Regions from separate parts of the Streptomyces sp. NPDC055099 genome, predicted to be linked through region 3. Evidence: riboswitches for the same ligand, from Rfam matches in the RefSeq annotation. Region 3 holds a riboswitch; each other region holds the start of a gene.
What was found. A riboswitch is a leader RNA that binds a small molecule or an ion and turns the genes downstream of it on or off. The one in region 3 is predicted to bind cyclic di-AMP.

Region 1 (4,140 bases), on a different contig from region 3:
CCAGCCGGAGCCGTCGTAGTGCAGGACCTTCAGCCCGGTGTCGTCCTCACCGACCACCCACGCGGCACCGGGCACGGCGGCGAAGTCCTGGTAGACCCACATGGTCTGCGGCAGAGGGACCGTGCTCCACTCTCCCGACCCATCCGATCCTTCCGCCGACCGGCGCAGGATCTCGCCCGCTCCGTCGCGGTTGTGCATGATCCATGTTTCCTTGCCGACGAACTGCACCTCGCCGAGCCAGCCCGACGCCTCGGCGCCGGGGAAGCTCCTGTCCCGGCTCCACGCCGCGCCGTCCCACCGGTACAGCATCGGCCGCACCCAGTCGGTGGTGTGCTCGTTCCCGGTGGCCCAGGCCTCGCCCGGGCCGCGGGCGGCGAGGTCGGACACGGTCACGGGCGGTGCGGCCGCGGGCACCGGCAGCGCCGACCAGCTCGGCGTCACGCCCGGCCTGTCGGCCTCGGCGGAGGGCACGGCCACGGCCGGGGATACGACCGCGACAGGTGATACGGCGGCGGTGCACGCGATGACAAGGCCGATGATGGCCGCACGGAGACCATGGTGACCACGGAGACCAGTGCGACCACTGAGACGACGGAGACCGTTCATGAGACCCCCCAGGAACGCGAAGGTCGCTCACCTTATGGGCATGCACCCGTCGGTGAATAGACGGGTGCATGCCAATTCGAGGGCCCCTTCCGGGAGGTTCCGACAGCCCTGAGCCCCGGCACGCGGTGCGTGCCGGGGCTCAGGGTGGTGGAGGCCGGTATTCCCTAGTAGGGGCCGTTCACGTTGTCGATCGAGCCGTACCGGTCGGCCGCGTAGTTGCAGGCGGCGGTGATGTTGGCGACCGGGTCGTAGCTGTCCAGCGAGGTGCCGGGCACGTGGTAGGCGTCGAAGGTCGGGCCGATGACCTGCAGGAGCCCCTTGGACGGGGTGCCCGCGGCGGCGTTGACGTCCCAGTTGTTGATGGCCAGCGGGTTGCCGGAGGACTCGCGCATGACGTTGCGGTGGATGCCCTCGTAGGTGCCGGGGATGCCGTGCTGGGCCATGACGTCGAGCGACTCCTTGATCCAGCCGTCGAGGTTGTTGGCGTACGTCTTCTTCGCCGGGGCGACGGCGGGCTTGGCCGCGCTCGAGCGCTCGGAGCGGTCGGCCCGCTGGTCGGACGCCTTGGAGGCGGCCGCGTCGTCCGCCGGGGCCTTCTGCCCGATGGTGATCTTGAGGCCGGGGTGGATCAGCTTCGGGTCGGCACCCAGAACGCTGCGGTTGTCCTCGTACAGCTTCTTCCAGCCGCCGCTGACCGAGTGCTCTCGGGCGATCTTGGCGAGAGAGTCGCCCGCCGCGACGACGTAGGTCTTGGGGGCGGCGGCGGGCTTGGCGGCCGCGGCGGGCTGCGCCGCACTGGCGGCGGTCGCGCCGATCACCGGGAGGACGAGCACGGCGCCGCCCGTGCCTGCCGCGGCGATGCCCCGGCTGAGCGCGGTGGACTTGGGGCGGCGGTGCTTACCCTTTGCAGGCATGACGAATTCCTCTCCGTCGCCTACGAGGTGAGCTGTCGGGTTCGGACGGGAGATGTCCGGTCGCACTGTGAATGCGACTTCACCCCTAGCCGTTCCGGAATCCGGATCGGCGGCTTACCTGGGTCCCCCGCTCCTGCCGTGCGTAAGTGAGTGAGTACGGGAAGGGTTTCCGGACAGCGGCAGGATTCGGCGTTCCATCCGGATTGACGGTGACGTTAGGCGAGAATGCCCGGACAGAACAAGGCCGGAATTCACTCGGGGAATGCGCGAGGCCCATTCTCGGAGTCCGCTGCCCGCGCCCTCATTGATCAAATAGCCTCAACTTTGTTTGCGGGAAACGAAAATGCGCCGAGCGGCCCTTGAGGCCCCGATCTGCGGGTGTGACTCATTCCACTGCAGCGCAAGGCCAAGTGGGGTCAGAAGTTGCCTTATTCGCAAAAGCGGACATAATGCGATCCCTATTTTTCATGTCAAAACGGGCATCGCTTTCGGTGGGACCCGGTGCTGACGCCTCATGGCGAACCTGATATAGGGGCTCAGTTCGTGGGCATAAAGCGAGGCGGGGGCGGGATATTGGGCAGCAATTCCCACAACGGCCGTGCTCCTGCCGCCCAGTTGGCGAGCGTGGCGCGGTCCACCAGGTGCATGTGCAGCTGCCGGGCCAGGGGAGCGCACCGCTGGGAGAAGCGTCCGTTGGTCACCATTACCACGATGTCCGCGCCGTGGAGCTGGCGGGCCGTCCCGTTGACGCGCTGCAGGTCGGGTGTGCCGACCGGCGAACCCTGTGCTCCGTTCCTGCGGTGCTTGCACTGAATGACCCACCTGCGGCCCATCGGGTCGGTGGCGACCACGTCCGCCCCGTTGTCACCCGTGCCGCCCGTCTGCCGGGCGTCCATACAGCCGTCGCGGCGCATCAAGTCGCGTACCGCGTACTCGAACTCGCGGTGATGCAATGCGTCCAACCGTGACATCGCATAGCGCAGTTGCCGGCGCCTGACGTCGGCCCACAATGCCCGTTGGCGTCGATGATGCAAGAGCCCAAGGCCCGCCGACGCGGCCGCGACGGCGAAAGCGATCAGTAACCACCAGTGCACGAGAAGCCAGTTGACAATAGGGGCAACCAGTGTGAGCGCCACGGCGGCACCGGCAAGAAGCGCCACAAGTCGCGCTTGTTGCCGCTGCTGCCTTTTGGTCGGGCGTCGCCGGCGCCGTCGCGCAGGCGACCGCCGCGTCATTGCCGACCGCCATGGAGTGAAAAGAGCCTGACAAATGACATGAACGGCCCCCCCATTGTCGACGGACTTCTCGTCCGACCTTCCATGCTGGCAGCCGCCACTGGCCATCGGAAAAGATTTGTTCACGTCAGATGCCGGGCAATTTCGCGGCGTTGGCTCCCGGATCTCGGATTCCGTCCGTCAGACGGAGCTGAGCGGATGGGCCGCCGTCGCCGAACGCGGGGGCCAGGCGCGCGGGGCGAGGATGCCGAGGACGTACGCCCGGGCGACCAGGGCGGGGCGCGTGGTGGCGTCCAGAAGTTGCCGCAGGCGGCTCAGGTGGTAGTCGACCGTCTGCCGGGACAGCCGCAGCGAGGCGGCGATGTCACTGTTGCTGCTGCCCTCCGCCAGGAGGGAGAGGATGCGGATCTGCGCGGCGGTGAGCGAGGGATGGGCCTCGTGGGCCAGGCTCTGATGCGTGACGACAGCCCAGACGTGCCGGGCATGGGCAGCCGAATGGCCGACCGTCGTCAGGTGGAGCTGCGCACGGCGTTGCCGCCCCCGGGCGTCGACGAGCACGGCGGACGTCTCCACCCGTCTGGTGCGGCGGGCTATCAGACCGTTCCATCTGCGGTGCAGCCGATCGAGGTCGGGGGCGGGGGCGGGGGCGAGCAGCGTGTGCGCGCGACGGCCCACCAAGTCGGGAAGGCCGAGGTGAAAGAGTTCGGCGGCCGCCGAACTCGCCTCGATCACCCGCCCGTTGGCCGAGAGCAGCGCGCAGGGCAGTCCGCTGTGGTCGCGCAGCGCCTGCAGGTTCTCCTCCGCCTCCTGGCGCTGGACCATGGCGCGGAGGTGGTCGGTGATGTCCACGTAGATCCCGGCTACGCAGGTCTCCGCGTCCTCCCGCACGGGGAAGCGGTGCCCGGCTGCCTGGCCGACGCTGCCGTCCGGGCGGCGATAGCCGAGGGTGTGCCGCACCGGAGTGCCCCGGCTGAGGATCTCCTGGTCCAGGGCGCGGAACTGGGCGGCCTCGGCGGGGGCGTCGAAGTCTTCGATGTATCTGCCGGTGAGTTCCCTCGGCGTGGTGCCGTAGAGGTGCGCGTAGGCATGGTTGGCCCACAGGTAGCGTCCCGCGCGGTCCCGGATGAAGGCGGCGGCCGGGGCAAGGTCGACGAGGTCGGCGAAGGCGGCGTACCGGTGTGGTGCGTGCGCGTCGACCTCCACCGCGAGACCGCGCGTACGGCTGTGGGCGCGCGACTCGTCCAGGGGCCAGCTCACGTCGAAGGTGCGTCCGTCGAACTGCGCCTGCCAGCTGACCTCCTCCGGTGGATGCCCCGGGGCCGAGAGTTCCTCGTGCATGCGCTCCAGGAAGCGCTGCGCTGTCCCGGTGTCGGCGAAGGCGCCGC
Region 2 (4,140 bases), on a different contig from region 3:
TCCCACACGGTCTACCGAGAAGGCCCAGGTCGGGGAGTTCCCCGAGCTGGGCCTTCGGTGTGTTCTGGGGTGTTCAGGCGGGCAGTGCGGCGCGGGCGTGGTCGATGACGTTGCCGTTGGAGCAGTTGTTGGCGTGGTCGCCCACCCAGTCTCCGAGGACCGGCACCACCGCGACTTCCTGGAGGCACACGGCGGATGCCGTGAAGTTCCAGGCGTTGGCGGCGTCCACGCCGCCGCCGAAGTTGGAGTCGTTGTCGGCGTGGGCCGGTGCCGCCATGGCGAGAGAGCCGATGACCAGCATGCCTGCGGTGATGATCTTCTTCATGAGCTGGCCAACGACGCCCGGCCCGCAGCGTCACGCGCCTCGTTCCCATGGCTCCGTTTGCAGGCCGTTCGCAACCGGTTCGCTTTCACTCCCCCTGATGGCGTAGAGTTGCATTCAACGGCGCGGGGTGGAGCAGCTCGGTAGCTCGCTGGGCTCATAACCCAGAGGTCGCAGGTTCAAATCCTGTCCCCGCTACTAAAGACCGAAGGCCCGGATCCAGAAATGGATTCGGGCCTTCGGTGTTTCCGCCGCCATGAGTCCCCATGTGTCGCCATGTGTCGCCATGAGCCGAGATTGGAGTCGGTAGCCCGGTCGGCCCACACCGGTCGCCCCGCGCCGCCCCTCCGGGAACCCTGAGTGAGTGGGGCAGCGAGGTGGAATCGGCGGGGGCGGCGGCAAGCGGCCCGATGTGCGGCACGAGCGGGCGCTCGTGCGGGCTCTTCCCCTGCTGCTCATCGTCGTCGGGATCGTGTACGACGTGTCGACCCCGCCCAGGTTCACCGCCGTACCCCTGTTCACCGCGGCCCCCCTCATCGCGGCACCCTTCTACTCGCTGCTCAGCACCACCCTCATCGGCGCCGCCTCCTGCTCCGCCGTGCTCGCCCTGCACTTCAAGACCAGTACCACCACCGACGTCGAGGCCGTCACCGAACTGATCACGGTGGTGACCGTCGCCGTCCTGGCCGTCGTCATCAACCGCGTCGTACGCCGCAGCGACAAACAGCTCGCGTCCGCCCGCTCCATCTCCGAGGCCGCCCAGCGCGCGGTGCTGCCCCAGCCGGACCCCCGTATCGGCGGCCTCGACGTCGCGGCGCGGTACGAGGCCGCGGAGGCCGACGCGTTCATCGGGGGCGATCTGTACGCCGTGCAGGACACCCCGCACGGCGTCCGCGTCATCGTCGGCGACGTGCGGGGCAAGGGCATGGGCGCGGTGGCGGCCGTCGCCGTGGTGATCGGGGCGTTCCGGGAGGCCGCCGAGCAGGAGGCGACGCTGGAGGCCGTGGCGCAGCGCCTGGAGCGCGCCCTCGCGCGGGAGGGCACACGACGCGACGGGCTCGACGCCTTCGAGGGGTTCACCACCGCCGTCCTCGCGGAGATCCCGCACGGCGACGGTCTGGTGCGTCTCATCAACCGCGGGCACCCGGGCCCGCTGCTCCTGCGCGGCGACGGACGGCTGTGCGTCCTGACCGCCACCGAGCCCGCGCTGCCGCTGGGGATGGGCGAGCTGGGCGCCTGGCCGGACCGCGCGGACGAGACGGAGTTCCCGCCGGGGGCGATGCTGCTGCTCTACACCGACGGGCTCTCCGAGGCGCGTGACACCCGGGGCGAGTTCTACGACCCGGCGGCGCGGCTCGGCGGCCGGATCTTCCCGGGGCCGGGCGGCCCGGACGCGCTCCTGACGACGCTCGTCGAGGAGGTGCGGCGGCACACCGGCGGAGGGGGGACCGACGACATGGCGTTGCTGGCGGTGCGGCGGCCGCTGTCACCGGCCGTGACGGAAGGACACCACTCCGCATAACAACTGACGTACTGTCAAGGAGATGTGAAGCTCCGGTGTGTGAAGAAGTGGGGTCAACTCGCCCCGTTCCGGCCCCCGGTGTCCCGATAAGTACGGGCCATGAGCGTTAACGATCAGTCGGAACAGCTTGGAATACCGGCCTGCTGTCTATTAACGTTCGATAACGCAGCGCGGTCGTCCCAGCCGTCACTCGAGTCGGCTCCGCGCGCACGCGCCTAATCCCGAAAGGGAGCCGGGGAACCACTAATTGGGGTGAATCGGGCATCTGTGCCTCCGTGCCAGATGTTCGTAGGAGACCTTCCTGCTCCGAACCCGTCAGCTAACCCGGTAGGCGAGAAGGAAGGAAAGGAGTGCGCCCCAGTGGCGTCCAACCGCCCTGCCCCCCAAGGCGTTTACGTACCGAATGACGACGATTTCGGTGGGTACGACGACAATTCCTGGGAGGAATGGAACCCCACCGAGGAGTCCATCCGTCCCGTCCGCGGCAGGCACCGCGTGCACAAGCGGGGTGGTGGCGGGCTCGCCCGCAGCTCCACGGTTCTCGGCGTAGGCGTCATCGCCGCCGTCGGCGCGGGCGGCATCGCCACCGCGCAGGACGGCAAGCCCCCGGTCTCCATCGCCATGCCGGACCTCTCGGCCGTCACGGACTCGCTGCCGGAGGCCAAGTCGCTTCCGGGCGTGGGGTCCCTGATATCCGACGACGCGTCCGACTCGGGTTCCGCGGACAACGGCGTGGTGACCGCCGCCGCGCCCCTCAGTGCCGCCGGTCTCAGCGCCGCCGACACCGAGCAGGGCACCACGGACGCGGGCGAGGCACTGCGGGCCCGCATCATGGAGCAAGCCGAGAACCAGCAGGACCAGGCCGACGACGCGGTCCAGAAGGCCGCCGAGGAAGCCGCCGTGAAGCAGGCCGCCGAACAGGCCGCCGCCAAGCAGTCCGCGGCCGAGAAGAAGATCGCCGCCGAGAAGGCCGCCGCCAAGAAGAAGGCCGAGGCCGAGGCCAAGAAGAAGGCCGAGGCGGAGCGCCTGGCCAAGCTCGCGAAGAGCTACACCCTCCCCGTCGCCTCGTACACGCTCACCGGCACCTTCGGTCAGCCCGGCTCCATGTGGTCCTCCGGCTACCACACCGGCCTGGACTTCGCGGCTCCGACGGGCACGCCCATCAAGGCCGTCCACTCCGGCACCATCAAGGAGGCCGGCTGGGCGGGGGCGTACGGCTACCGCACGGTCCTCGAACTCGACGACGGCACCGAGGTGTGGTTCTGCCACCAGTCCTCGATGAACGTCAGCGCGGGCCAGAAGGTCACCACCGGCGAGACCATCGGCCGCGTCGGCGCCACCGGCAACGTCACCGGCGCGCACCTCCACATGGAGGTCCACCCGGGCGGCGACGCCACCGGGGTCGACCCGGCGGCGTGGCTGCGCGGCAAGGGCCAGTCGATCTGAGGTAACCCCAGAACCCCGGCGGTCCTGGCGACAACCCCCCGACGCCAGGGCTGCCGGTTCGGCGTGCGTGTCCCATCCGATGGAATCCGGATCCCGTTGTACGGAATGCCGAAGTCCGCAAGGGCGTTGATCCCCTCATGACTTCTCTCCGCAAGCTTGGCTCGTCCGACCTCGAGGTCTTCCCGCTCGCGCTGGGCGGCAACGTCTTCGGCTGGACGGCCGACCAGGCGCAGTCCTTCGACGTGCTCGACGCCTACACCGCCGCCGGCGGCAACTTCATCGACACCGCCGACGTCTACTCGGCCTGGGCACCGGGCAACAAGGGCGGCGAGTCCGAGACCGTCATCGGCAACTGGCTCGCCGCGCGCGGCAACCGCTCCGACGTCGTGCTCGCCACCAAGGTCGGCGCCCACCCCGACTTCAAGGGCCTGTCCGCGAACACCATCAAGGCCGGTGCCGAGGAGTCGCTGCGCCGTCTGCGCACCGATTACATCGACCTCTACTACACGCACTACGACGACCCGACCGTCTCGGTCGAGGAGGTCATCGGCGCGCTCGACGACCTGGTGACGTCCGGCAAGGTGCGCGCCGTCGCCGCGTCCAACGTGACCCCCGAGCGGCTCCAGGAGTTCCTCGACTTCTCCGACCGCGAGGGCCTCGCGCGCTACTCGGTCCTCCAGCCGCACTACAACCTCGTCTCGCGCGACACGTACGAGGGCCCGCTGGAGCAGGTCGCCTCCCGCTCGGGCCTGGCCGCCGTCCCGTACTACGCGCTCGCCTCCGGCTTCCTGACCGGCAAGTACCGCCCGGGTGCGCGGGTCGACAGCGCGCGGGCGCAGGGCGCGGGCAA
Region 3 (4,140 bases):
TCCCTGACCTCGCGGTCGACCGGGACCGCTCCGCCCAGGTCGGGCGACCAGGCGATCCGTAGCCCCTTCAGATCCTGCTCCAGCGACCCGCCGAAGGCGCTCCCCGGCGTCTCCAGGGCGATCGGTGAGCGGGGGTCGGGACCGGCGACGACGGAGAGCAGCAGAGCCGCGTCGGCGACGGTGCGTGCCATCGGCCCCTGCACGGCCATCGTCGACCAGGGCGCGGCGTCCGGCCAGCTCGGCACCCGGCCCGGCGACGGGCGCAGGCCCACCACGTTGCAGAACGACGCGGGGTTGCGCAGCGATCCGCCCATGTCGCTGCCGTCGGCCAGGGGATGCATGCCGCACGCGAGCGCGGCCGCCGCTCCCCCGCTGCTGCCGCCCGCGGACCGGCGGAGGTCGTACGGGTTGCGGGTCGCCCCGAAGACCGGGTTGACGGTGTGCGAACCGGCTGCGAACTCGGGCACGTTGGTCTTGCCGATGGTGATCGCCCCGGCGGCGCGGATGCGTTCGACGATCAGCTCGTCCCGGTCCGGGACGTTGTCGGCCAGGAGCGGCGTCCCGTAGGTGGTCCGGATGCCGCGGGTGTCGTGGGTGTCCTTGTGGGCGACGGGCAGTCCATGCAGCGGGCCGAGGGCGGCGCCGCTCGCGGCGGCCTCGTCCGCGGTGCGCGCCTCGTCGAGCGCGCGTTCCGCCACGAGCGTCACGACCGCGTTCACGCGGTCGTTGACCTGTTCGATCCGGTCGAGGTGCGCCTGGACGACCTCGCGGGCGGACACCTCGCGGGTGCGGATCCTGGCGGCGAGTTCGCGGGCGGTGAGGTGGACGAGCTCGGACGCAGTCATACGGCGCTTTCGGCTGGGGGCGGTTGAGATCGCGACGAGGCGGAGCATGCCCACGCCGTCCCCGATTCTCACCACGGCGTTACGTACGTCCTGTACATTTTTTACAGGAAGCCATGGGAGCAGCCGACCCCGACAGAGGAGAGACGCGCCATGAACCGACCGTTCGCCCGTCATGTCCTGCCCGAGTTCACCGAGCACTCCAGTACGGGCCGACGCACGCTGGACCCCTACGCGAAGCTGCTCGAGGAGCGCATCGTCTTTCTGGGCACACCGATCGACGACACGTCGGCCAACGACGTGACGGCACAGTTCATGCACCTCGAACACCTGGCGCCCGACCGCGACATCGCGCTCTACGTCAACTCCCCCGGCGGCTCGTTCAGCGCGATGACCGCGATCTACGACACGATCCAGTTCGTCACCTGCGACGTGGAGACGACATGTCTGGGGCAGGCCGCGTCGTCGGCCGCCGTCCTGCTTGCCGCGGGCACCCCCGGCAAGCGGTTCATGCTGCCCGGCGCCCGAGTGCTGCTCCATCAGCCCGCCTTGACCGAGCCGGTCCACGGCCAGACCTCCGACCTGGCGATCCAGGCCGACGAACTCCTGCGCACCCGCGCGCGACTGGAGGAGCTGCTCGTCCGGCACACGGGGCAGAGCGCCGATCGTGTCGCGGCCGACATCGAGCGGGACAAGATCCTCGACGCGGCGGGGGCAGTCGACTACGGCCTGGTGGACGGGATCATCGCGAACCGCAAGTCCTCCCCGCGCTCCCCGGATCCGCGCAGCCCGGAACCACGCACCCCGGACGCGAGGTGAGCCACCGATGCTGCCGCCCGAGCTTCCCCCGCTGCCCGCACTCACCCGCGCCGAGGGCGAGTTGATCGACCGGTACCTCGAAGTGGTCGACCTGCTCGGCCGGATCAACCCCGCCCGCGCCTCGGACACCTACGGAGGACTGCGCGCGGCCCAGGCCCTGGTCGGCAGCGCGACCGCCCTGCGGGACGCGCTGACGCTCATGCACCAGCGGGGTGAAAGCGCCGTGCACGCACCGACGCTGGCCCGTGCGCTGCGCGTGCTCGACGGAGAGCGGCGGGCCGGGCGGGTCACCGTGCCGCCCCCATCCGCCCCCTGAGCAGCCGTCACCCCGGGCTGCGAACTCCGTAGCGTCCGGGGCCGATCTCAAACGAACCAAACGGGCTACCTCATTCAGCGTAGACATTCCTCCTTTTTCGAGACGTCTTCGGTTGCGTCAGATGTGTACGCGTGGGCCGGAATTCGTCGTTCCGGTGCTGGTCGAACGATCGTCCGGCGCGCTCTCCCGCTCCCGAATCCGACCGTGTCCACCCGAACGGTTCAGCCGTGAGGAGCCTCACAAAACGCCGTTTCGGCTCGGTTTTCGACCCCATGTCGGGTCAAGATCCTCTCCGACGACAAGCCCCCGCCACAGCGGCGGGGCGGTCCGGGCGGACGCCGAGTCCTGCCGCCACCCGGATGACCGGTCGACATCGGTGCATCGGCAGGAGTGGAGGACCCAGGCATGACGGGTCGGTCCGGAAGGTCCGGACAACGACCCTTGGGGTGAAGCCGCAGTACGCGGCCGGGCAACTTTGTCAGCCCGAATCCGACAGGTCATCCTTCACAGGCGGTTGACGAAGGGTTGCGCATGACTGCGCTGAATCATGTTCCGTCGCTGCTCACCAGGGTCGGGTCCGTATCCGCCCTCACGCTCGCCGTCGTAGGCGGCACCCTCGTGGCCCCGGGGCTCACGTCGGAGGCGGAGGCCGCGACACACGGGACGAAGGCGCTCAAGATCGCCGCCTCAAAGAAAGGCTCTCCGTACCGCTACGGAGCCACGGGACCACACCGGTTCGACTGCTCGGGCCTGACCCAGTACTCCTTCAAGCGCGCGGGCAAGAAGCTGCCACGCACCGCCGCCCAGCAGTACAACAAGACCCGCCACATCTCCGCGTCCAACCGCGTCCGCGGCGACCTGGTCTTCTTCCACTCCGGCCGGAACGTCTACCACGTCGGCATCTACGCCGGTAAGGGCCGGATCTGGCACGCCCCCAAGTCGAACACCAAGGTGCGGCTCGAGAAGATCTGGACGAAGAGCGTCTGGTACGGCAGGGTGCGCTGATCATCCGTCATCGGCCGGAGGGCGGGGCGACCCCCGCCCGGCCCTCCGGTCGGCGCGCCCGCCAGGCGTGGAGCGCGTCGGCGCGGATACTCGTGCGCCATGGCCGAAAACAACAGTTCTCCCGCCTCGGACCACCCATCGCGTAACGAGACGCGCTTCGAACGCGCCGACCGCAACTTCGCGGAGATCCTCCAGGAGCTGCGCGTCACGCAGGCCGGGGTGCAGATCCTCTTCGCCTTCCTGCTGACGCTCGCCTTCACCGAGCGCTTCCCCTCGCTCGACACGGTGCAGCGAACCACCTACGTCGCCACGCTGCTGCTCGCGGTGCTCGCCGCGGCGTTGTTCACCGCCCCGGCGGCCGTGCACAGGTCTCTCTTCGGTCAGCACTCCAAGCCACTGATCGTGCGGGTGTCGTCCCGCCTCGCCGGCATCGGTCTGGGTGTCCTGGTCTTCGCGGTCTCCGGCGCCGTGCTCCTGGTCGTCGACGTGGCGGTGGGCCGGACCGGCGGGATCATCGCGAGCGCGGCCACGCTGCTGGTGTGCGCGGGCCTGTGGGGGCTGCTCCCCCTTCTGCTGCGCCGTGCGCGCGACGACGAGGATTCGGACAGCTCGGACGACGTCAGGGCCTCACGACCCCGCTGAGGAGCCCCAGCCCGAGCACGCTCAGCGGGGTGAGGTCGAGTCAGCGGGGTGAGGTCGAGGGGGTCGCGGCCTCACCGCGGACGGGTGCCGTCCACGGCAGCTCGATCCAGACCGTCTTGCCGCCCTCGGGGGTGGGCGTGAACGACAGCCTGCCGCCGCACTCCATGGTCAGCCAGCGAATGATGACCAGACCGCGGCCGTTGTCCTGCTGGACGGCGGCGGGCAGCCGCTTGGGATAACGGGGGTGGCTGTCGGTGACCCCGATGCGCAGCTGCTCGTCCCGGTCCAGCTCGATGTCCACCCGGAAGGTGGGCGACTGGCCCCGGGTGTGCTGGACGGCGTTCGTGGCGAGCTCGGAGACGATGAGCCGGATCGTGTCGGCCGCCTCGGTCTCGCCCGGCAGACCCCACTCGGCCAAGATGCTCGCAACGTATTTCCGGGCCGCGGAGACCGAGGCAGGATCGCTCGGCAGGGTGACGGATGCTTCCTGAAGGTCTGCCATGGCGACGCTGTCCC

Region 1: linked by a shared signal. The riboswitch ahead of ACWFRU_RS05575 (LysM peptidoglycan-binding domain-containing protein) and the one ahead of ACWFRU_RS13375 (C40 family peptidase) in region 3 are both predicted to bind cyclic di-AMP.
Region 2: linked by a shared signal. The riboswitch ahead of ACWFRU_RS32190 (M23 family metallopeptidase) and the one ahead of ACWFRU_RS13375 (C40 family peptidase) in region 3 are both predicted to bind cyclic di-AMP.

What each region holds. Positions count from the first base shown of each region.
Region 1 is NZ_JBSGUA010000002.1:268,371-272,510, reverse strand. Features, by position in the region: gene ACWFRU_RS05580 (hypothetical protein) at 1-606, opposite strand, end outside; gene ACWFRU_RS05575 (LysM peptidoglycan-binding domain-containing protein) at 771-1,520, opposite strand; cyclic di-AMP (ydaO/yuaA leader) riboswitch at 1,523-1,679, opposite strand; gene ACWFRU_RS05570 (restriction endonuclease) at 2,057-2,482, opposite strand; gene ACWFRU_RS05565 (PAS domain S-box protein) at 2,936-4,140, opposite strand, start outside.
Region 2 is NZ_JBSGUA010000016.1:20,656-24,795, reverse strand. Features, by position in the region: tRNA gene ACWFRU_RS32210 (tRNA-Lys) at 1-14, shown strand, start outside; gene ACWFRU_RS32205 (hypothetical protein) at 74-325, opposite strand; tRNA gene ACWFRU_RS32200 (tRNA-Met) at 447-520, shown strand; gene ACWFRU_RS32195 (PP2C family protein-serine/threonine phosphatase) at 687-1,844, shown strand; cyclic di-AMP (ydaO/yuaA leader) riboswitch at 2,047-2,193, shown strand; gene ACWFRU_RS32190 (M23 family metallopeptidase) at 2,205-3,290, shown strand; gene ACWFRU_RS32185 (aldo/keto reductase) at 3,428-4,140, shown strand, end outside.
Region 3 is NZ_JBSGUA010000004.1:416,153-420,292, forward strand. Features, by position in the region: gene ACWFRU_RS13360 (amidase) at 1-845, opposite strand, end outside; gene ACWFRU_RS13365 (ATP-dependent Clp protease proteolytic subunit) at 996-1,661, shown strand; gene ACWFRU_RS13370 (hypothetical protein) at 1,669-1,977, shown strand; cyclic di-AMP (ydaO/yuaA leader) riboswitch at 2,342-2,505, shown strand; gene ACWFRU_RS13375 (C40 family peptidase) at 2,509-2,982, shown strand; gene ACWFRU_RS13380 (DUF6328 family protein) at 3,082-3,624, shown strand; gene ACWFRU_RS13385 (ATP-binding protein) at 3,665-4,126, opposite strand.